DNA from 3 places in the Pseudoalteromonas sp. SWXJ133 genome. Region 2 is predicted to be linked to each of the others. Evidence: predicted binding sites of a transcription regulator. Region 2 holds the regulator's gene; each other region holds the start of a gene.
What was found. The regulator sigma-54, encoded in region 2, starts transcription at its own class of promoters, with help from an activator protein. The targets are predictions, from matches to a motif close to GTTGGCACGNNNNTNGNNT.

Region 1 (8,226 bases), on a different contig from region 2:
CAATATGCTTGCTTTACAAGGCGAGAAAACCAACACGCCTTCCTCCGCACTACAAAATCAAGCTCAGTTAGCCAATGCAAATACATACTCCTCAGAGTTAAAAGTAAACGAAAGCTCAAGTAATGCCGAATTATCACCCGACAAGCTAGAAAAAGTGGCGCAACAATTGCAAAACTTTATGGGTGAAATGAATCGTAGTATTCAATTTAAAGTTGATGAAGATTCAGGTAGAAATGTTATTAAAGTAATTGACAAAGAAAGTGGTGATTTAGTCAAGCAGTACCCGTCTGAAGAGGTGTTAGGCATTGTGTCTAAGCTAGCCGAAGCTACTGGTGTGTTGGTTGATTTTAAGGTTTAGTTAGCAATTAAAGAGGAAGTGTATTATGGCTATTTCATTTACAGGTATCGGTTCGGGTTTACAGGTTAGCGAAATTGTAGATGCTTTAGTTAATGCCGAAAAAGCGCCTTACCAAGCACGAATTACTCGCCAGCAAGCAACTCATACCACTGATATATCAGCTGTTGGTGCGCTTAAATCGTCATTAGAAGAACTTAACACTTCATTAGAGTCGTTGGGGGATGTTGATAATTTTCAAAAACGCACCATTAGCGGAAGTGACGATTTTGTTTCTCTTAGTTCTGAAAAAAATGCACAAACTAATAACTACTCTATAAAAGTTAACAACTTAGCAGAAAACCATAAATTAGTGTCAGAAGCTATTGGCGCAGATGCTGCTGTTGGTGAAGGTAAACTCACTATTAGTTCGGGTAGCAATAATTTTAACATCGATGTTTCTGATACAGCGACTCTGGCTGATATTCGCGATGCTATTAATGACTCTAATGACAATGACTCAGTGAACGCAACTATTATTACTGATAACTCAGGCCAGCATTTAGTACTATCAAGTAAAGAAACTGGCGAAGCAAATGCAATTAAAATTGTTGTAGATGATGTAAGCGATGCTAACAATACCGACAATGCAGGTTTATCGCGCTTAGCATTTGATAGCGATCCAGCTTCACCTACCTATGCCAAAAATTTAAATGAAACAATTAAAGCCACTGATGCATCAATAACAATTGATGGGACTTTAGTTGCAACGAGTAGTACTAATGAATTTGCCGGTGTTATTGACGGCGTAACCATTACAGCTAAAAAAACACATGGCGTTAGTGATGATTTAAGTAAGGCTAAAATAACCGAAAATAATAATAATATAGCGGCAGGATTAAAATCATTTGTAGAGAAATTTAACGCGTTTATTGATTTATCTGCACAATTAGGTAGTTCATCTGCTGAAAATGGAGTGGGTGCATTAGCGGGTGACTCATTGCTGCGAGGTTCAGTGAACCAAGTTAGAGCATTACTTACCTCTGAATTTAGTACAGGAAATGGGAATACTGACTTTTTATCAAATTACGGTATTAGAACTGAGCGCTCAGGCAAGTTAAGTATTGATGACGATGTGCTAAAAAAGGCTGTTGAAGATGACCCCGCAGCAATAATGACCTTTTTTGTTGGCGAAAACGAAGACGATGGTTTCGTTGCCAAACTAGATACGGTTATTAAAGGTTATACGGCCTCAGGTGGAATAATTGAGACACGTATAGATGGGCGAGAAGCGCAAATAGATAAACTAGGCGAGGATGCTGAAGACTTTACTTTACGCATGGCTGCTTATGAAAGTCGCTTATTAAGCCAATATAATGCCATGGATTTACTTGTGGCAAATATGAACGCAACAGGTAGTTATTTAACACAACAATTAGCTAATCTCCCTGGTGTAGTTAAACAATCAAGTTAAGCTGGATAAAATTATAAATTTGAGGTCAAGTAAAGTAATAGGTACTCTTCTAACTTGTTACTTTGACCTCATCACTAGAAAAACCTACCTGCATAGCTAACTAAAAGCTATTAGTCCAAAAAACGAATGCTAATTCTAATTAAAACAATACCAAGATGCGTCCTATTATATGCATGACTACTCCAAGATAAAAAAACAACCCACCTACTTGCGGAAAATTATTATATCCACGTGTATGAGAGCAGAAACTGGCGATTCTATTCAAGAGAGAAGGTTGAGATCAACCTGTATAAATATTTGAGTCATTTAACGAATTAGATCACTCTATAGCGTCGTTGAAAAATTTTTTAGAACAACCAGATGCAATAATTTTTTCTAGTTCTAGCGGGATTTTCTTATCCTTAAATAGACCCTTCATACAAGCAGATTGATATAATATCAATCCGCAATAATACTTAATCAATTAGGGGGATTGACCGGGCGCTAACTGCGTTAGAAATTTCTGATATAGAGCAACTAAATAACGAGATTCTTGCCTTGTTATCGACGCAGTTTTCTTACCTCAAGATTGACTACTTAATTAACTGAGTTGATATAACTCAAATGTATAACATTATCTAGATAGCTTGCTTCATATCGTAATAATGAGACGTAGATTATTTAGACTATGCAGTTGGCGGTGAAGATTTAACTCTAAGCGATAACAAATCAGCCAAAGTTTATATTTGACTGATTTGTTATGCGTTAAGCAAATTTACGTAGTGGGAGTATTGTAAAAGTGCCGTATTACTAAAATAAAGTGGATATGTAAGTTAACTAAAGGCATTTTTAAAAATGAGATTTATACTTTTTTACTGCATTTTTACTTTTTTGCTTACTGATTATTTTAGTCGCTATATGCCGCTTTTCACTTTCTATCTTATTAGAAAGTTGCTGGATAAGATCAATTAAAAATTTAAGTTCGTCAGCTGAGTAAAAGTTTTTATCTTCAGTAAGTGATTTTTTTAAGTAGCTGTTTAATGTGTGATGCGCATTTAGCGCTTGATCTATATCTGAATCAGCTAAAAGTAAAAGCTCGTTGCACTGCCTGCGTGTTTCGCTATCGGAAATATGAACAGCGGTTACTGTGGTAAAAGACATAGTTACTACAGAGCTCTTTGATCGAAAGGAATTTCTTCCCAACCTGACTTAATTTCTTTAATTAAAAGAATAACTTCATCGATCTTTTGTATATCATTTTCTAAATTAGCGACTAATAAATTACGCTGGCAGTAATCGTACAAAGCATCAAGATTAGATGAAATCTCGTTATCATTCTCAAAGTTTAATACCTGTTGTAGAGCACCCAGTAAAGTAATGCAATCAGAGATAGCAACTCCCTTCTTGGCTAACTCTTTTCGTTCAACAAATCCTTTTGCAGCAGATAACTTACCGATGATATTTACAAAAACAAGTTTAACTTGTTCATATGGCGTCATTTCCTTTACGCTACTAACGGTTATTTGGCGATATTTATTTATTGATGCATGGGCCATGTCTAATCCTAAAAGTTTAATAATATATCTAGCAATTTAAGCAAGTTTAGTTCCAAAATATAAACTAACTACTCTATATCGGCAAAAGTAGCTATATCTTTAAGTATATTTACTATTTGCATAGTCTTACACATTACAGACTTAACCTAAATCACAAAATACCTAAGGACTAGGTATCTACCAAGAGTTAAACCTTATCGTAAAAAGTGAATATATGTTAGCCCCATATGTTAGCTCCATAAAAGTTTATATGCTTATTTGTTACTACTATTTGGTGGTGAAGCATAAATTTTGTATTGTAGAAGTAGTCTGAAAGTATTGGAATTTATTTTAAAGTGTCTGTTTTTTGGCGTTAATGTCAAAAAGTCGCCACTAGTGCTTGCATACAATTTCAACTGGATTACAATTTGGTTAACAGAATAAATTAGTGAAATAAATGGCCGCTAAAAATGATCTTAATTTTAGATAATAATAATAATCGCTCGATAGGATTATATGCCTCACTTACTTTTATTGGTGAAGCGGTGCAATTACATACCGAAGCTGATTTTGAACAAGCATTTAGTAAGTACCAAAATAAAGAATGCATTATAATTTTAGGTGCTTTGCAATCACTTGATCATGAAAGTTTAATAAAGCGCTACCCTACGTTTCCTTTTTTATTAATAGGCGAAACACTCAAACCCTTACTAAGTATTGCTAATGTTGTTGGCTTAGTGTGTGAACCATTTAGCCACGATATAACAACTCAGTTGTTACATGATTGCCAGCAATATCAGCGAATGCTTCCCAATGAGCATAAACATAATAAACCGCATAATACTTTTGATGGCCTTGTGGGTGAAACAACCGCAGTTAAAGATTTACGTTTTTTAATTGAGCAAGTAGCTAAAACTGATGCGAATGTGCTCATTTTAGGTGAGTCGGGTACCGGGAAGGAGGTAGTCGCACGTAACGTACACTTATTGTCAAAACGTCTTAAGGGGCCTTTTGTACCCGTAAACTGTGGTGCTATTCCTGGTGAGTTGCTCGAAAGTGAATTATTTGGCCATGAAAAAGGTGCATTTACTGGTGCTATTTCTGCTCGTAAAGGGCGGTTTGAACTGGCTCAGGGTGGTACGCTATTTTTGGATGAAATAGGCGATATGCCACTGCAAATGCAAGTTAAACTGCTTCGCGTATTACAAGAGCGCAGCTATGAGCGTGTGGGTGGTACAAAGGCAATTCAAGCCGACGTGCGCATTATTGCAGCGACTCATCGCAACCTCGAATCTATGATAGAGCAAGGCACGTTTCGCGAAGATTTATACTATCGTTTAAATGTATTTCCTATTGAGAGCCCGTCTCTTTCTCAGCGTGCTGATGACATACCGTTATTATTAAAAGAGTTAATGCGCCGCGTTAATGAGCAAAGTGGCTCAACCGCTAAGTTTACTGAACGCGCTGTTGAAAGTTTAAAAGAGCATAGTTGGCCGGGTAATATTCGTGAGCTTGCAAATTTAGTGGAACGTATGGTTATTATGTTTCCTGAAAAAGTGGTTGATATCCCCGATTTACCTGATAAATACCGTTATATTGAGGTTGAGGCATACGAGCCTCAATACCCTGAAGAGTTAATGGAAAAAGATGCCTTTAACGATATTTTTAGCTCGGGGTTTAGTGATTATGAGAGTGAACCTGAAGCTGATTTTAGCCAAGCAGGTAGCGGGGTTTTACCTGATGATGGTATTGAACTTAAAGATTACTTAGCTGAACTTGAAATAAGCTTAATAACGCAAGCGCTAGAACGTTACGACTATATTGTTGCTCGCGCTGCAGAAATATTAGGAGTACGCAGAACTACGTTAGTCGAAAAAATGAAAAAATATAATCTTTCAAGAGATTAGAAGTACGAAAATGGTGAAATGCTTTTCGTTATTTATTATTCATTAATGAGCAACTACCTTACGGGCTTTGCCCGTCACGCAAGCTTCGCGTCTACAAGATAACCTAAAATCTAAACCTTGGCGGTAGACGTTGAGCTTGCTCACGTGAAAAGCGTAGCTTTTAATCACTTACCCACTGACTAACTAAATGTCTTAATAATTTCTTCTTTTCTAAAACAATCATTACTGTGATCGTTAACCATACCGCAGGCCTGCATATGAGCGTAAACCGTTGTAGGGCCTAAAAACTTAAAACCCCGTTTTTTTAAATCTTTAGCAAATGCGGTTGATGCCTCTGTAATTGCTGGATAGTCCTCAACGTTATTTAAATTACTTATAAGGGGCTTATTGCCCACAAACTGCCATTGGTAGTTACTAAAGCTTCCAAATTCTTTTTGTATTTCTATAAAGCATTTTGCGTTGTTAACGGTTGCAGCAATTTTTAAGCGATTGCGCACAATGTTCTCATCAAGCATTAATCTTTCCACGTCATCTTGCGTGAATTGTGCCACTTTATTTATATTAAAATTAGCAAATGCTTTTTTATAACCACTGCGTTTTTTTAAAATTGTGTACCAGCTTAAACCTGCTTGCGCAGATTCAAGCGTGATAAATTCAAACAGCTTTGTATCCTCATACAGGGGCACACCCCACTCCTCATCATGGTAAATAACGTAGTCGGGTTTACTCGTATCGAGCCATGGACAGCGGCACTTTATTTTCTCACTCATTATTATTCCTTTTAGCGAGCGTCATTTTTATGTCGCTCAAATTATTGATGTAACATGATGAAAAATATGAAATAAATTTTGGTATAAATCGTGCATTTAGACATGTATCTACATCAATTTGAGATTTGATTATGGCTCTTGCAAGCGTGCTAAAACCACAGTTTTTTTCTGCAAATCAGTATAACCCATGTTTACTCCAAGAGGAGTACATTGGTGAATTAAGCGATCTGCGTAAGCAAGCAAGTTGGCTTTCGCATTTAGTTGATACTATGCCCGCAGGTGTGGTTGTACTTGATGGCAAGGGATTAATTGCTAAAGCGAATCAAATAGCGATTGATATGCTTGGTGAACCACTTGAAGGCGAACGCTGGTTTAATGTTATTCAGCGCTCTTTTAGGCCGCATCAAGATGATGGCCACGAAGTGTCTTTAAAAGACGGACGCTTAATAAAGCTAGATATTACTGCTTTAGCACCAGAGCCTGGGCAACTTATTTTAATGACTGATTTGACCGAAACCCGCCGTTTACAAAAGCGGGTTGCGCATATGCAGCGATTGAGTGCGCTTGGGAAAATGGTTGCCTCGTTGGCACATCAAGTACGTACGCCGCTCTCAGCCGCTATGCTTTACGCGGCTAATTTAGGTTCTAAACGCTTACCGGAAGCATCTCGCGATAACTTTCAAACAAAACTAATGTCTCGCTTGAAAGATTTGGAAACTCAAGTAAATGATATGCTGTTATTTGCAAAAAGTGGTGAGCAGCAAGTTGTAGAGCAAGTTTCAATGCAGCAGCTGTTGACTGAAGTTAAAGCGGGCGCTGATGCGATGGTAGCGCTCAATGAAAGTGAGCTGGATATAAGCTTACCTGAACCAGATATACAAATAGTTGGTAATAAAACAGCATTAGCTAGTGCTATTCAAAACCTTGTGCATAACAGTATTCAAGTTATCGGCAGTGGTGCAAAAGTAAAAATAAGTGCACAAAGAGATTTAAAAAATTTAGATATGGTTTGTATTAGCGTGAGCGATAATGGACCAGGTGTTGATTTAAGCCAAGGCGATAAGATTTTCGAACCATTTTTTACTACTAAAATTCAAGGTACAGGCTTAGGGCTTGCTGTAGTAAGTTCGGTGGCTAACGCACACCAAGGCCGTGTTGAGGTAACTAATAATGCACATGGTGGTGCCTGCTTTAGCTTGTTACTGCCTATTAAGTCAACATCTAAACTAGAGGAATCATCATGAGTAACACTATTTTAGTTGTCGAAGATGACGCAGGTTTACGTGAGGCTTTAATAGATACCCTTGAAATGTCGGGTATTGAATGTGTTGCTGCCAATAGCGCTGAGCAAGCAATGTTATTGCTTAAAAAAGATCAATTTTCGCTTGTTGTAAGCGACGTGCAAATGGGCGCAATGAGTGGGCTTGATCTATTACGTAGTATTAAATTAAACCATCCTGATTTACCGGTATTGATGATGACGGCGTACGCCACAATTGACGATGCTGTAGAGGCCATGCGCCTAGGTGCAATTGACTACATGGCTAAACCATTTGCACCTGAAGTGCTGCTGAATATGGTGAGCCGTTATTTGCCTGAAAAAGCAAAAGAAACTGACGGCCCTATTGTTGCTGACCCAACGAGTATTCAATTGTTAGAGCTTGCAAGTAAAGTGGCACGCTCTGATGCTAGTGTTATGGTACTTGGCCCAAGTGGTTCTGGTAAGGAAGTACTTGCTCGTTATATTCACGATAAGTCGAGCCGTTGTAATGAACCATTTGTGGCGATTAACTGCGCGGCTATTCCTGAAAATATGCTCGAAGCCACTTTATTTGGTTATGAAAAAGGGGCTTTTACGGGCGCGATTCAAGCATGCCCGGGTAAGTTTGAGCAAGCGCAGAGCGGTACTATTTTACTTGATGAAATTACTGAGATGGACTTAGGGTTACAAGCTAAGCTTTTGCGTGTACTGCAAGAGCGTGAAGTAGAGCGTTTAGGTGGCCGTAAAACAATTCAACTTGATGTGCGTATTTTGGCTACCAGTAATCGTGACTTAAAAGAAGCGGTTGCTAAAAACCAGTTTAGAGAAGATTTATATTACAGGCTTAATGTTTTTCCATTGATGTGGCGACCATTGTGCCAACGCCCCGGTGATATTATTGTATTGGCTAAGCATTTAATTGAGCGCCATATTAGTAAAAGTAAAGAGCCGATGGCGTATCTAGAT
Region 2 (8,226 bases):
CGTTTTTGGGTTACCAAGGGTATATTTTTAGTCAAGTAGGGTAAATAATGGCAACGCTAAATTTTATTGAACAAGGCCTTCGCGTTTTAGATGTTGAACGCCAAGCACTTAGTGATATTGCACAATATGTAGATGAGAATTTTCATAACGCATGCCAATTAATGTACGACTGTGAAGGCCGTATTATTGTCATTGGTATGGGTAAATCAGGTCATATTGGCAATAAAATAGCAGCAACCCTTGCAAGCACTGGCAGTCCTGCATTTTTTGTTCACCCTGGTGAAGCAAGTCATGGTGATTTAGGTATGATCACTAAAAATGACGTGGTTATGCTTATTTCTAATTCAGGTGAGACCAGCGAAGTTTTAAATATCATTCCCGTTTTAAAACGACTTGGTGCCAAAATGATATCGATGACTGGCAATACGCAATCAACCATGGCGACCCTTGCTAATGTGCATGTGTGCATTAAAGTAGAAAAAGAAGCCTGCTCATTGGGACTAGCTCCTACATCAAGTACCACTGCAACACTTGCGATGGGCGATGCCATGGCAGTTGCATTATTAGAAGCTCGCGGCTTTACTGCTGATGACTTCGCGTTATCTCACCCAGGTGGTAGTTTAGGTAAGCGCTTATTACTCACTTTAAAAGATGTTATGCACGGCGGCGTAAATACACCTATTATTAGCGTTTCACAAACAGTTAAAGACGCCCTTATTGAAATGTCTGCTAAAGGGTTAGGCATGACAGCCATTGTTGATGATAATCAGCAATTAGTAGGCCTATTTACCGATGGCGATTTACGTCGTATTTTAGAGCAAAGAATTGATATTCATACAACACAAATAGATGTTGTTATGACTAAGTCATGTACTACGGCTACGCAAGATATTTTAGCCGCTGAAGCGCTTAATATTATGGAACACAAACGTATAAATGGCTTAATCGTTGTCAATGAGCTAAATCAGCCTATTGGCGCATTGAACATGCAAGACCTATTAAAAGCAGGAGTGTTATAAATGCAATTTGAAGAACTCTATCAACCGCTGAGCGATGATGCAAAAGCACGCGCTAAAAAAGTAAAGCTACTTATATGCGATATTGATGGTGTATTTTCTGATGGCCGTATTTATCTTGGTAATCAAGGTGAAGAGCTAAAAGCATTTAATACAAAAGATGGTTTTGGCATTAAAGCGCTTATAAACAGTGGCTTTGAAGTTGCTGTAATTACTGGTCGTCATTCACAAATAGTGCAACAACGTATGAGCAGCTTAACCGTACAGCATATTTATCAAGGCCAAGAAAATAAGCTCATTGCCTATCAAGAGCTAAAAGATAAACTCAACCTTAGTGATGAACAAATTGCTTATATCGGTGATGATGGTCCTGACATGCCCGTTATGGAATTCGTCGGCTTTGCTGTTGCAGTAAATGATGCCCATCCACTTATTAAACGTTTATCACACTATGTAACGCAAATGCCTGGCGGCTTTGGCGCAGTGAGAGAGCTTACCGACCTGCTCATGCTTGAAAATGGTAAAGCATTAACTACACAAGGCACTAGTTCATGAATGCAGCGCGCATAATATTAAGCGTTTTATTCATTAGCTGTATGGTTTGGCTTTGGTACCCTTATTTTACACAAACTAATGTTGCACCTCAGGCTGAGCCTGAAGTTATTGCAAAACCTGACTACATAGCTATTGAACTCAAACAAACAGCCTATGACGAGCAAGGTAAAATTAGCCACAAAGTCACTGCTGCTAAAATGGAGCTATATCAGCAATTAGGTTTTACATTTTTTGAAAAACCCATTTTTACTTTATATAACGAAAAGCAAACGTGGCAAATAAATGCAGACGAAGCAACATTATACGAAGACAAGCAATTAATTTTAGAAGGTAATGTGGTTGCCAAAAACTTAACCGATAACGCCATGATAGACAAAATCAATGCTGATAATATTCAGGTAGATATAAAGCTATTAACAATGCGTTCGGAGCAACCCGTTATCATCACCGGACCCAATTTAAAAATCACTGGTAAAGGCCTAGAAGCCGACTTAAAAACCGAAGTGATAAAACTAATTAACCATACGCGAACCATATATTATGACCAATAAAATATTAAAATCACTTATTATTCCTACACTTATACTAGCGTTTAATAGTAGTGCTGCAGAGCAAAACTCGCAACCTGCTGCAAATCAAATTTCAATAAGCGCCGATAAGCAAGAAGGCCAATTAAAAGCTAACGTGGGTATTTTTGAGAAAAACGTTGAGATTATTCACGGTAATCGCCGAATTACAGCAGACCGCCTCGAAGTACATAAGCGCGATGAACTTGGTGATAACCAGCAACTATTAATTGCCACGGGTAGCCCTGCTCGCTTTGAAGAGAAGCAATCAGATGGCACAACTATGAGCGCCAGTGCAGACGAAGTTCGTTACGATGTATCTAAACGTTTTTTAACGCTCGTTGGTAATGCAGAAGTATCGCAAGCAGGACAAAAAATTAATGCTAAAAGTATTACCTACGATATAGAACAACAGTTAATCAGTGCCGAAAAAGATGAAAACTCAACTGACCGCGTTCACACTATTTTAGTGCCTATCGAAACTAAAAAAAGTAAAAAAGACGATAAAGGTCAGCCATGAGTACATTAAAAGCAGAACTATTAGCAAAGAGCTATAAAGGTCGTGAAGTTGTCAAAAACGTCGGCCTTGAAGTCAAAGCAGGCAGTATTGTTGGTTTACTTGGTCCTAACGGCGCAGGTAAAACCACCACGTTTTATATGATTGTGGGACTTGTACCTAGCGACAAAGGTAAAATTTCTATCGATGATAACGATATTACTCTTTTACCTATGCATAGTCGTGCTAGATTAGGCATTGGCTACTTACCACAAGAGTCTTCAATTTTTAGAAAACTGACTGTTTATCAAAACTTAATGGCAATTTTAGAAACACGCAAAGAGTTAAATAAGCAAGCCCGAGAAGACACGCTCGATAAATTATTAGATGAATTTAGCATACAACACATTCGTGATAGCCAAGGTATGGCATTATCGGGTGGCGAACGTCGCCGCGTGGAAATAGCACGTGCGCTGGCAGCCGATCCTAAATTTATATTATTGGATGAACCATTTGCAGGTGTTGACCCGATTTCGGTATTAGATATAAAGAAAATAATAGAACATCTCAAAAATCGTGGGATTGGTGTATTGATTACCGATCATAACGTAAGAGAAACCCTTGATGTTTGTGAAAAAGCCTACATTGTTTCTCATGGGGAGCTGATTGCATCAGGTACTCCAGAACACGTATTAAATGATAAAACAGTACGCGATGTTTACTTAGGCGAGCAATTTAGGCTGTAACATTTACGCCATGTCTTTAAGCATCTGCTAGTATTAATTATAACAACATAAAAGGATTGTTAGAGATACATGAGGCAATCACTACAGCTGCGCATGGGCCAGCAACTTACAATGACTCCACAGCTGCAACAAGCTATTCGTTTGTTGCAACTCAGTACATTGGATCTCCAGCAAGAAATACAAGAAGCTCTCGACAGCAACCCGCTATTAGAGGTTGAAGAGGCAGATTATTCAGAAGACGCTGCAGGTAAAAACGAGCAAAAAGCTGATACCGATGACATAACTGTTAGCGCATCTGCCGATGATGCTCCAAGCGAATATGAACAAGATAGTGGTGAAGCACTTGCAAAAGACACGCTAAGTGACGACATGGCTATGGATGTTAGCTGGGATGAGTACATGAGTGCCGCCCCTGCAGCATCATCAGGTCCAATGCCTGAAGACGAGTCAATATACCAAGGCGCCTCTACTGAAACGCTCCATGAGTATTTAATGTGGCAGTTACAACTAACGCCATTTAGCCCTACAGACGAAGCTATTGCTATTGCGATTGTAGAAGCCGTCGATGATTCAGGTATTTTAACACTAAGCTGCGAAGAGATTTTAGAAAGCTTTAATCAAGAAAACGAAGATGATAACGAAGTCGAACTTGATGAAATTGAAGCTGTATTAAAACGCATCCAACTGTTTGATCCTGTCGGTATTGCTGCGCGTAGTTTACAAGAGTGTTTGTGTATTCAGCTTAACCAGTTTGACAAAGAAACACCTTACATTAATGAAACAAAAATGATTTTAACCGAGCATATTGATTTATTAGCTGCTCGTGACTATCGTACATTAATGAAGAAAACTAAGCTCAAAGAAGAAGAGCTTAAAGAAGTAATGACATTAATACATACTCTTAGCCCTAAACCTGCAGATACTATTGTAAGAGAAGAATCTGAGTATGTTATTCCTGATGTGTCAGTTAAAAAAATAAAAGGCCGCTGGGTTGTTGAACTAAACCCAGATAGCATGCCTAAAATTCGTGTTAATAGCCAATACGCAGCAATGTCTCGCACTGTAAAATCCAGTGGTGACAGCCAGTTTATTCGCTCGCATTTACAAGAAGCTAAATGGTTTATTAAAAGCTTAGAAAGTAGAAATGACACGCTATTAAAAGTAACCAATTGCATTGTTAAGCAACAACAAGGCTTTTTTGAACACGGCCCTGAAGCCATGAAACCAATGGTTTTAAATGATGTTGCTGAAATGGTAGAAATGCACGAATCAACGATTTCGCGCGTAACAACCCAAAAGTATATGCACACACCCCGTGGTATATTTGAGCTAAAATACTTTTTCTCAAGCCATGTAAGCACCGAAAACGGTGGTGAATGTTCATCTACGGCTATACGTGCTCTTATCCGAAAATTAATCGCTGCAGAAAACTCAGTAAAACCATTGAGTGATAGCAAAATAGCGGATATATTGGCTGAGCAAGGAATTAAAGTAGCGAGACGCACAATCGCAAAATATCGCGAATCTCTGTCTATTCCACCGTCAAATCAACGTAAAAGTTTGATTTAAGACGCTAAACTAAGAGGGTAATGCTTATGCAACTAAACTTAACTGGTCGCCACGTAGAATTAACCGATTCACTAAGAGACTATATTAATACTAAATTTGCGAAGCTAGAAAGACACTCTGATCATATTAATAATGTTCATGTCATTCTCGATGTAGAAAAATTAAACCAAAAAGCAGAAGCCACGATACACGTAAGCGGTGCTGAGCTATTTGCCTCTACAGAACATCAAGATATGTATGCCGCCATTGACTCGTTGATCGACAAGCTCGATCGACAAGTAATTAAACACAAAGAGAAGCTTGCTCGACACTAATATGATGAAATTAAGCTCACTTATATGCCAGGACTGCAGCAAAGCTGCGGTCCTTTTTAATAGCAAAAAAAGAATTTTAGAGTTCATTAGCGAACTTGCTCACGACAAACTTCCGTACCTACCGCAACAAGATATTCTTAATGCTTTAATGAGCAGAGAAAAATTGGGTAGTACAGGTATAGGGCGTGGCATTGCCATTCCTCATGGAAGAATGAGCGGTGCAGAAGAGCCTTTGGCTTTAGTACTCGTTAGCGAAACTCCAATAAATTTTGATGCGATCGATAATCGCCCTGTTGATATTTTCGTCGCACTCATCGTACCAGATGGCGATAACCAGCAGCACTTAAAGACTCTAGCAACCATTGCTGATAAACTAAACAACAAAGATTTTTGTAAACAGTTACGCAGTGCAAAATCAGATACTGAGCTTTACCAAGTTATTGTCAATCAATCATAGTTTTATAAAGGGTGTTAAATGGAGTTAATTATCATAAGCGGCCGTTCTGGTTCTGGAAAGTCGGTTGCTTTACGCGTTGTAGAAGATTTAGGTTATTATTGCGTAGATAATATTCCAGTTAACTTGCTTCCTTCATTAGTTCGCAGTGTGTCTGATAGCTACGATAAAATTGCTGTTAGCATTGATGTGCGTAACATCCCTAAACAACAAGATGAATTTAACGATATTCTTGAATACTTGCCAGGCTTTGCAAACCCTACGTTATTTTATTTAGATAGCGACGATCAAACATTGATCAAACGTTTTTCTGAAACTCGTAGATTACACCCACTATCAATTGACTCGTTGCCTCTTGATTTAGCCATCAAAAAAGAAAAAGAATTACTTGATGTATTAATCACTCGCGCCGACTTTATGATAGACACGACTGATTTGAGTGTTCATCAACTTGCTGAATCTATTCGTGAAAAGATTTTAGGTAAAAAAGATAAGCAACTGATTGTCACGTTTGAATCATTTGGTTTTAAATACGGCATACCAAAAGAAGCCGACTATGTATTTGATGCACGCTTTTTACCAAATCCACATTGGGAACCTGAATTAAAACCTTTAAATGGGTTAGATCAACCCGTTAAAGATTATTTGGCCAATCACAGCATTGTGCAAAAATTCACATGGCAAATTCAAACATTTGTACAAACGTGGTTACCGCACTTAGAGCGAAATAACCGCAGTTATTTAACTATTGCTATTGGGTGTACAGGCGGACAACATCGCTCTGTATATTTAGCGCAAACCATCGGTGAAAGTTTTGCAATGACACATCCCAATGTAAAAATTCGCCATCGCGAACAAGAAAAATAATATAGCGGAATAAGAACCTGTTCAGCTTAGGTAGAGTAAATTATGCATTGTGAAGACACTTTTTTAATAAAAAATAAATTAGGATTACACGCCAGAGCTGCTACCGTGCTTGCCCAGTTGGCAGTGCAGTTTGATGCTACAATTACATTATTTCAAGACGACAAAGAAGCGGCAGGCGATAGCGTACTTGCACTAATGTTACTTGAAAGTAGCCAAGGCAAAGAAGTAAAAGTTGTATGCAAAGGCCCCGATTCTGAGCAAGCTTTGCATGCTGTTGGAGAATTAATAGCACAACGTTTTAATGAACAAGAATAAACAGTTATAAGAATAATACTCGCATTACAAATGCCTCGACTAAAACAGATATATAAAATAAATACGGTTAGTGACGCCAGTTAACTCACCTCTCCCCATAAAGTAACATAAGAATTTATAAAGGACGCCAATGCCTGAAGCTTTTGAACAAGATTACCCGCTACAACAACTAAAGCAGGTGACTAAGTCACTCAATAGTGGTCAATTTGTTCAAGTTAGGCGCATGCTCGCAAAAACAGCTCCTTGTGATACCGCATTATTATTAGAATCATCACCGCATAAAATTCGCCGACTCCTTTGGCAGTTGGTTGATCCTGATGTGCAAGGTGATGTTCTTGAAGAACTATCTGAAGATGTTCGTTTAGGCATTATTGCCCAGATGGAACCTAAGCATATTGCAGCCGCAACAGAAGATATGGGCCACGATGACTTAGGTGAAGTATTACGTAGTCTACCAGACACCGTCTACAAAGACGTTGTTAGCGCGATGGACATTCAAGACCGTGAACGTGCAACACAAGCACTTTCGTATCAAGAGCGCTCTGCAGGCGCGCTAATGAACACCGATACGGTGACCATCCGCCCTGACGTAACACTCGATGTTGTACTTAGGTATATTAGGCTACGTGGCGAGTTACCAGAAGGTACCGATGATTTATACGTTGTTGATAAGCATAACTGCTTTATAGGCGCTTTATCGCTGAGTACATTATTAACTAACCCGCCAGAAAAAATTGTTCGCGATTTAATGGATGAAGATTGTGAATCCATTCCAATCTCAATGGATGAAAGTGAAGTCGCGCAATTATTTGAACGTCATAATTGGATATCGGCACCCGTAGTTGATGATAACGATCAGCTCCTTGGTCGTGTCACTATCGATGACATCGTTGACGTAATCCGAGAAGATGCTGAGCATAGTTTATTGGGCTTAGCCGGTCTTGATGATGAAGAGGATACATTCGCTCCTGTACTAAAAAGCTCTAAAAAACGCTCAGTTTGGTTAGGTGTCAACTTACTAACTGCACTTGCAGCTGCTTTTGTAGCTAGCTTTTTTGAAGGCACTTTAGATGTTTTACCTATTTTAGCTGTACTTAACGGTATTGTTCCTTCAATGGGCGGTGTTGCAGGTAGCCAATCGCTAACTCTCGTTATTCGTGGTATTGCAGTAGGTCATATTAATCAAACTAACCAACGCTTTTTAATGATGAAGGAGCTTGCTATTGGCGCGTTAAACGGTGTTTTGTGGTCGTTGTTAATTGCAGGTGTTATTGCACTATGGCAATGGGACTTTATGCTTGGTGGCGTACTTGCCTTTGCTATGTTTA
Region 3 (8,226 bases), on a different contig from region 2:
CTAATGAGCCATTAGATGACAATTCAGATGAAAGTTGTTGGTCGTGCATTTCTTCAAAAAACTTTACGCTACTTGAATTAAATGGGCTTTCTTTGTCCTCAAATGCTTCATTTGCTTTGCGCATACCTTTGAGCAACATTTGCGTAAATATTGCTTCAAATTGTGCAGCCGCTTTTTTAAGCGCAGCTTTAGAAGCATCTGTCGATGCGTCGCCACTTGTTAAGGCTTCTTGTCGAAGTGAGTTTAAGTTGCCTAAATCAAAAAAGTTTTGCTTATCGAGGTGGTTCGTTTCCATCGGCTTTTTGACACAAAATGAATAATGCAGTTAAAAATGCAAAAATTGAGCCACTACCAAACAAAACGATAAAGATAAGTATAATAATTTTGAGTTATACCAATTAGCTTAATTAAGTGATCTGTTTTGAGGCAGGAAAACCTTGTTGATAGTAGGCAAAAACTTCGTTGTTTAATTGTTCTCTGCAATTGCGCCTGCGTTGCGATACCTTGTGCACCCATGCGGTCGTAAATGAGAAAAGTTTAACGCAGCTAGCGTCAGTTTTGCCCTCTTCAAAATGATTAAATATATTGCAGATTAGTGTACTATAAATAAAAGAGCCCTATATCTTGTTTGAAAGATATAGGGCTTTAAGTAATACGTAATTTATGTGCCTAAAGATTTAAATAACAACTAGCTGGCCATTAATTGCGCCCGCTTCTTTTAATGCCTCTAAAATAGCCATTAAGTCACCAGGTGCTGCACCCACTTCGTTAATTGCACGCACTAAATCATCTAAGCTCACACCTGGATTAAATACAAATGCCCGCGAGTCATCTTGATTTACATCTATAATACTCTGCTGCGTGACAACAGTATCCCCTGCACCTAGCGGGTTTGGTTGCGTCACATTTTGTTGCTCTGCAATTGTTACTGTTAAGCCGCCGTGAGTAATTGCTGCAGGTTGAAGCTTAACGTTTTTGCCTATAACAATAGTGCCAGTACGCGAATTAACTATTATTTTAGCTGCCATATCAGCTGGCTTAAATTCTAAATTTTCAAGTGTTGATAAATACGATACACGTTGCGAGGCATCTCTGGGGGCAACAACACGAACGGAAACAGAGTCAATTGCTTGCGCGCTATTTGGACCAACCAAATCGTTAATTGTTCTTTCTAAACGTTTAGCCGTTGTAAAATCAGGACGGTTTAAATTAAAGGTAATAAAGTCACCTTGCATAAACGGGCTTTCTACGGTGCGCTCAACAGTTGCGCCATTGGGTATACGACCAACAGTGGGAGTGTTCATAACAACTTTACTACCATCTAAGCCTTCAGCTCCAAAACCACCTACAATTAAGCTACCTTGCGCAATTGCGTACACGTTACCATCTACACCTTTTAAAAAAGTTTGTAATAAAGTACCACCACGTAAGCTGCCTGCACTGCCAATAGAAGAAACAGTTATATCTATTGTTTGCCCTGGTTTTCTAAATGCAGGTAGTTCAGCATGGACTGCAACAGCCGCAACATTTTTAATTTTAGGACTTTGAGTTGAAGGTAATGTGATACCAAAGTTATTCAACATGCCTCTAAAACTTTGTTGAGTATATGAATTTTGTTCGCCAGTACCAGGTAAACCTACTACTAAACCATAGCCTACCAACTGGTTTGAACGTACCCCTTCAACCATAGATACATCTTTTATGCGCTCGGCATTGGCAGTAAACTGCCAGCCTAATAATACAATTAAGCATAAAGTTTTAAAGCTGTTCATGTGACTACCTCTAAAATGGAAACAGCGAACTGCTAAAGAAACGTGTGAGCCAACCAGGACTTTGTGCTTCTTGCGTCTGCCCTTTACCTGAGTATTGAATACGTGCGTTAGCAATACGGTTTGATTCAACCGTATTATCGGCGCTTACGTCTTGAGGGCGAACTAGCCCTTCTAACCGAATAAACTCTTCGCCTGTATTAAGCGTTAGCCACTTTTCGCCACGGATCACTAAGTTTCCGTTTGGTAAAACGCGCATTACGTTAACCGAAATATCACCCACTAAACTGTTTGATTGATTTGATTTTGAGTCACCTTTAAACGACGAGTCACTACCAACACCAAACTGAATGCTATCACCACCTATATTTACAGGTAGACCGCCGAATCCAATAACAGGGTCTAAGCTTGCTTCGGTTTCTTTGTCTGTTTCTGTTTTAGCTGCTTTTGTTGCTTGAGTTGACTCTTGCAATTTAACCGTAATTATATCGCCAGTACGCAGTGCTTTCTTATCAGAATACAAATCGTTTGATGTATGAGTATTAAATAGTGAACCTGTTGCTACCATCGGCTCTAAAATAGGCTCAGGGTACATAGGTGCGTAGTAAGGATCATCCTGTACTATTTCACTATTTTGCGTTGACATACAACCACTTAAAAATAATGTGCCTGCTGCAAATAAAATAATATTACGCATAATTCCCCCCGCACTATTAAAGCTGTTGATTGATGTAACTCATCATTTCGTCAACAGCCGAAATTACTTTTGAGTTCATCTCATAAATACGCTGAGTTTCAATTAAGTTTACCAGCTCTTCAGTTACATTTACGTTTGATGTTTCAAGTGAGCCCTGAATAATGCTACCTAATCCTTCAACGCCTGGGTTACCTTGCACTGGAGCGCCACTTACAGCTGTTTCGGTATATAGGTTTTGACCAATTGGCTCAAGACCCGATGGATTAATAAAGTCACTAATAGTAAGTTGACCAATGACAACGTTGTCGGCTTGGCCTGCAATACGTACAGACACTTCGCCATCTTGAGAAATAGTTATTGACTGAGCGTCTTCAGGAACGTTCATTTCAGGCTGAATAACATAACCTGCTCCCGATGTCACAATTCGACCATCACCATCAGTAGTAAACTGACCATTGCGAGAATAGGCGATATTGCCATCGGGTTGAAGTACTTCAAAAAAACCTTCGCCAGAAATCATCCAATCTAACGAATTTTCAGTGGTCAACATGTTACCTTGCGTAAATTCTTTTTGGTTGGCTACAACTTTAGCACCCGCACCTAACATTAAACCTGAGGGCATTTGGGTATCTTGCGATGAACGGCCACCAGGTTGGTTGATATTTTGATAAAGTAAATCTTCAAAAATGGCACGACTTTTCTTGTATCCAACCGTACTGGCGTTAGCTAAGTTATTTGATATAACCGAGATATCGGTTTGTTGGGCATCAAGCCCAGTTTTGCTGATCCATAATGCTGGGTTCATAATAGAGTCCTCATTTTAAAGTTAAACTATTCTCAACAGCTGATCTTGACGCTCGTCAATTTCTTCGGCTGTTTTCATAAGCTTTACTTGTAATTCAAATTGTCGTTGATGGCTGATCATATCGACCATTTCGTGAACTGGGTTAACATTAGACATCTCCAATGAACCGCTTAATACTTTTACATTGGCTGAGGTTTCAACCGTTTGATTTGGCTTTGGCCTAAATAAACCATCGTTACCTTTTTCAAGTGTGGAATTATTAGCTTCAACTATTTTTAAGCGATCAACTTCTTCTAAAAAGTTAGCTGGCGCGCCTTGTGGTCGTACTTGAATTGCACCATCTTCACTGAATCCGATTTTTTCAATCGGAACAGGTAAGATTATAGGACCACCTTCGCCAATTACTTGACGCCCACCACTGGTAACCAACATACCTTGGGCAGTTATATTAAGCGTACCTACTTTAGTGTAAGCTTCGTTACCTGAGGCGTCTTGCACGCTTAGCCAGGCGTTGTCGCTCATTGCTATGTCTAAATCACGGCCGGTTTGAACAATACCGCCCGATGTCATATCTGAACCAGGGCGTTCTTCCATAGAAAACACCCTTGTTGGTAGACCTTCACCAAATGCTTGCATCGATCGTGCTTGAGCAAAATCAGATTTAAAGCCTGTGGTATTGGCGTTCGCCAAATTATTGGCTTTAAGAGCCATACCCAGCATGCTTTGCTTAGCGCCAGACGCGGCAATATAGACCATTTTATCCATAACATCGACTCACATAAAAATCTCTGCAATAGTAAATGCAATATAGATGCCAGATTAAATTTAATACTATAAAGAAATTATTATGGCGTGGTTTAAATGTGTCTTACCAATCTGCTTAAATTATATAAATACTTATGCCGGCTGGTATTAACTACCCCAACGTTGAATCAGCCAATAAAAAGGCTGCAATTAAGCAGCCTTTAAGGATAAATTAAACAGTTTTAGTTTATCGTATTTGTAAAATACTTTGCTGAATTGTTGAGTTAACTTCAAGCGCACGCGAGTTTGCTTGATAGTTACGCTGTGCAGTGATCAGATCAACTAATTCGCTAGTTAAATTTACGTTTGATTGTTCAAGTGCTGATGAATTTATTTTACCCAGTGAACCAGAACCAGGTTCGCCAGCAATAGGTTCCCCCGATGTTATACTTTCTTTCCAGCTCGTATTACCAACCTGTTCCAAGCCTTGCGAGTTCGCAAAGCGAACCATAGCGACTTGCCCTAAAAAAGTAGAATCGCCATTACTATATGAAGCAACTAGCTTACCATCTGTACCGATATCAATACCTGCTAAACGGCCAACTGTTGCGCCATCTTGATTAAGGGTTTTCACTTCAAAATTACTTGCATATTGAGTTGGTATTTTAGTAACCCCATTAGCCTCATCGCGCCAATTGATAGTGATATCATTTGGAAACGTAGCACCATTGCTTAACAGGTCAGAAAGACCTGGTGTGGCTGATGTAACAGTAAGAGGGTCAAAAGTAGTTCCTGTATTTGCAACACCGTTTGTGCTGAGTGGCTGGCCACTTGCATCGAAGCGAAATGTAGAAATAGGAGTATAAGGTGCGGCAGTTTGCTCTAGGCCATTTTCGTCAAACGACTTACCATCTAGTGTTGTATGTACTTCCCACATATTTTCATCACCTACAACTGGTGGTGTTGCTGGCGCAGGCTTAACAAAGAAAAACTGCAATACGTGCGGCTCACCGAGTGAGTCATACACTGTTGTTGAAGTTGATGAATTATAACTAGCGCTTACACTTGGATCGAACGCAATTGTGGTTGCTTGTTCGCGTGAATCTAAATTAAATGAGTTATATATAGTAGATGTTGCACGCGGTGAACCTGAAGAATCTGGTATTTGCAGAGCAGACGAAGTACTTAAACTAACAGATGTTGTATCACCCGTTGTTGGGTTAACAGGAAACCCTTGAAGAAAATTCCCTTGTGAGTCAACCATATAGTTATCTTTATCAAGTTTGAAGGCCCCCGCACGTGTGTAACTAAAATCTTGCTCTCCAAGCACAGCGCTGGTAGCAAAGTAACCCTCACCAGTAATAGCTAAATCTAATGAATTCTGAGTAAACTGAAGTGAACCCTGATGAAATTGCTGTGCAACCATCGCTGTTCGAACACCATCACCGTTTTTTGTTTTACTTGTACTAAATACTGATGATGCGTACACGTCTGCAAATTCAGCACGTGACTCTTTAAAGCCCGTACTATTTACGTTGGCAATATTATTTGCGGTAACGTCTAAATCTTTTTGTGCGGCAGCAAGGCCGGATAATGCAATGTTAAAGCTCATAATTAACCTCTAATCTATTAAACTTTAGCCTAAAGGCCAACGTGAGAAATATTAAGTATCTATTACGCGATTTCTGCGACATCTGTCAGCCTAACCGCACCTTCTCTAGTGTTAATAATGATGCCGCTTGCACCATTAATATTAACACTTTCAATATTTTTAAAAGTAGCAATAGGCAAACTTGAAAACTCACCGCTAGTACTACCTTCAGCTTTAATTTTATAATCGCCTGGAGGCAGACGCTCACCACCTTCATTTTTTCCATCCCATGAGAAACGGATAGCACCAGCTGATTGTGCGCCTAATTCAATGGATCTCACTAACTGTCCAGATTCATCTTCAATCCGAAGTGTTAAACTCTCAACTGGATTTTCTGCAACAACAGAACCACGCGCTTCTTCAGATTCTTTTAACTCTAAAGTATCAGATTCTAAAAGTGCTTTTTTCCCTACTAATGTAGATGCTTGTAACGCTGAGTTTGAAGTCATTGATGCAGCTAATGTTTCAAAATTAGAATTTAAATTTGAAATACCTTCAGCCATCGTAAAGTTCGTCATTTGCGCAATCATCTGATCGTTATCAGCCGGGTTACTCGGATCTTGAAACGATAATTGTTGCGTTAACAATGAGAAGAAGTCTTCCTGAGTTAATGCATCACTTTTCTCTTCAGTGTCTACTTGCTTATCTTGCCACCGTAAAGAATCTAAATAGGATGTGGTGGATGTACTGATATCGTTGCTCATAGCCTACCCTCTGTTACCTCTGCCCTAACAGCAGTGTTTTACTCAACATTTGTTTAGCTGCATCGGCAACTTGTACATTTGTCTGATACGAACGAGAGGCAGATATCATATTTGCCATCTCTTCAACGACATTTACGTTAGGCTTGTAAATATAACCATTTTCATCAGCACTAGGATGATTCGGGTTATATTCAATTTGTAATGGTTTATTACTTTCAACAATGCCTAACACCTTAACGCCTACAGAAGAACCTTGTGGGTTGCTTGCTGAGGCAGAAGCTTTAGTAAGTTCGGCAGCAAACACTGGTTGCCGCGATCGGTATGTTTTATCCTGAGAAGAACTAACCGTATTCGCATTAGATATATTACTGGCCGTCGTATTTAAGCGCACATTTTGTGCACTCATAGCTGAACCAGCAATATCGAAAACATTATATAAACTCATAATTATTATCCTTGGCTGCCGAGTGCTTTATTCAGACCTTTAAATCTACCAGTTAAAAACTGTAAACTCGCCTGATACTCCATAGCATTCTGTGTATACAAGTTTCGTTCCACCTGTATATCAACAGAGTTACCATCACCTGTATCTGTTTGATTTGGCGTACGAAATAATTCAGAACCACCTACACTTCGAGTTCCTCCGGCAATGTGTTTATCGTTTGTTCTTACCATAGTATTGCCGCCTAACTGGTGAGATTTTGCCGTTTTTAATGCAGTGGCAAAATCAATATCTTTTGCCTTATAGCCAGGCGTATCAGCATTAGCTATATTAGCAGCGAGCACTTCGGCTCTTTGCGAACGGATCAACATAGCATGCGGGTGCACACCAAGCGCTTTATCAAAACTGATAGCCATAGCCACCTCCAAAAAATTGACTTAGCTTAGATAAAGCAAGAAATAAGCCATTAAATTTATTTTTGTTTAAAGCTATTTATCCAAATAATTAAACACAGTGTTAAAAAACTAAATTTAGAGAGATGGGAGGGTTTAGGTATGAGACTTCAGATATTATAGAATGCTTTAATATGGACATATGTAAGATAAAAATATTTAAATTAAATGAACTGCGGAGAGATAATTTCTCTACATCTGAATTCTATCTGTTCGCTAAAAACAAAAAACGACGCTAAGTGCGTCGTTTAAATATAAAAAATTAGAAGGGTAATAAGCTACTAGCATTACTTTTTTTGATAAACAATACCAGGGTTGCACCTAACCATATCAAACTCATCACTTAACCCGCTCATAGATTCCGACGCCCCTAAAAGTAAATAACCTTTAGGGTTTAGTGCTTGAGAGAATTGCGCGATAATTTTAGCTTTTACTTCTGGTGCAAAGTAAATCAGCACATTACGGCAAAATATAATATCGAACTTACCCATAAGTGCGTATGAGTCGAGCAAGTTAAGGTGTCTAAAACTTACTTGTTTTTTTATTGAATCGTTTATCTGAGCCATACCGTTGCCGCTGTCTTTGAAAAACTTTTTACGGCGTTCTGCTGATAAACCTCTTGCCAGTGCTAGAGAGTCATATTCTGCGTGTTTACACATATCAAGCATAGTGTTGGATATATCTGTAGCGACTATTTGTGCCCCCATGCGTAACACACCCGGCGAGCTTGCCTGGAATTCAGCAACCGACATGGCAATTGAATATGGCTCTTGCCCTGAGGAACTTGCTGCAGACCATATTTTTAATGGTCTGTTAAGTCCTTTAAACTCAGGAAAAAATTTAGTTTTTAATAATTCAAACGGATATTGATCTCTAAACCATAACGTTTCATTAGTTGTCATCGCATCAACGACTGCTGCTCTTAATTGACGCTCATGCAGGCCTAATGTTTTATTTACTAG

Region 1: a site for sigma-54 is predicted at 3,382-3,400, ahead of fliS (flagellar export chaperone FliS). Genes of this name have one in related genera too.
Region 3: a site for sigma-54 is predicted at 4,072-4,090, ahead of I6F40_RS09510 (flagellar basal body rod protein FlgF). Genes of this name have one in related genera too.

What each region holds. Positions count from the first base shown of each region.
Region 1 covers NZ_JADYXJ010000010.1:24,366-32,591, forward strand. The annotation lists gene I6F40_RS09555 (flagellar protein FlaG) at 1-358, shown strand, start outside; gene fliD (flagellar filament capping protein FliD) at 384-1,808, shown strand; gene I6F40_RS09565 (hypothetical protein) at 2,637-2,948, opposite strand; gene fliS (flagellar export chaperone FliS) at 2,954-3,343, opposite strand; gene I6F40_RS09575 (sigma-54 dependent transcriptional regulator) at 3,793-5,229, shown strand; gene I6F40_RS09580 (DNA-3-methyladenine glycosylase I) at 5,409-5,999, opposite strand; gene I6F40_RS09585 (sensor histidine kinase) at 6,131-7,243, shown strand; gene I6F40_RS09590 (sigma-54-dependent transcriptional regulator) at 7,240-8,226, shown strand, end outside.
Region 2 covers NZ_JADYXJ010000003.1:113,879-122,104, forward strand. The annotation lists gene I6F40_RS03400 (calcium/sodium antiporter) at 1-44, shown strand, start outside; gene I6F40_RS03405 (KpsF/GutQ family sugar-phosphate isomerase) at 48-1,019, shown strand; gene kdsC (3-deoxy-manno-octulosonate-8-phosphatase KdsC) at 1,020-1,571, shown strand; gene lptC (LPS export ABC transporter periplasmic protein LptC) at 1,568-2,122, shown strand; gene lptA (lipopolysaccharide transport periplasmic protein LptA) at 2,112-2,657, shown strand; gene lptB (LPS export ABC transporter ATP-binding protein) at 2,654-3,379, shown strand; gene I6F40_RS03430 (RNA polymerase factor sigma-54) at 3,449-4,948, shown strand; gene hpf (ribosome hibernation promoting factor) at 4,975-5,262, shown strand; gene ptsN (PTS IIA-like nitrogen regulatory protein PtsN) at 5,267-5,719, shown strand; gene rapZ (RNase adapter RapZ) at 5,738-6,583, shown strand; gene I6F40_RS03450 (HPr family phosphocarrier protein) at 6,626-6,898, shown strand; gene mgtE (magnesium transporter) at 7,029-8,226, shown strand, end outside.
Region 3 covers NZ_JADYXJ010000010.1:8,725-16,950, reverse strand. The annotation lists gene flgJ (flagellar assembly peptidoglycan hydrolase FlgJ) at 1-295, opposite strand, end outside; gene I6F40_RS09525 (flagellar basal body P-ring protein FlgI) at 678-1,772, opposite strand; gene flgH (flagellar basal body L-ring protein FlgH) at 1,783-2,466, opposite strand; gene flgG (flagellar basal-body rod protein FlgG) at 2,483-3,271, opposite strand; gene I6F40_RS09510 (flagellar basal body rod protein FlgF) at 3,293-4,036, opposite strand; gene flgE (flagellar hook protein FlgE) at 4,263-5,627, opposite strand; gene I6F40_RS09500 (flagellar hook assembly protein FlgD) at 5,690-6,370, opposite strand; gene flgC (flagellar basal body rod protein FlgC) at 6,384-6,815, opposite strand; gene flgB (flagellar basal body rod protein FlgB) at 6,821-7,228, opposite strand; gene I6F40_RS09485 (CheR family methyltransferase) at 7,552-8,226, opposite strand, start outside.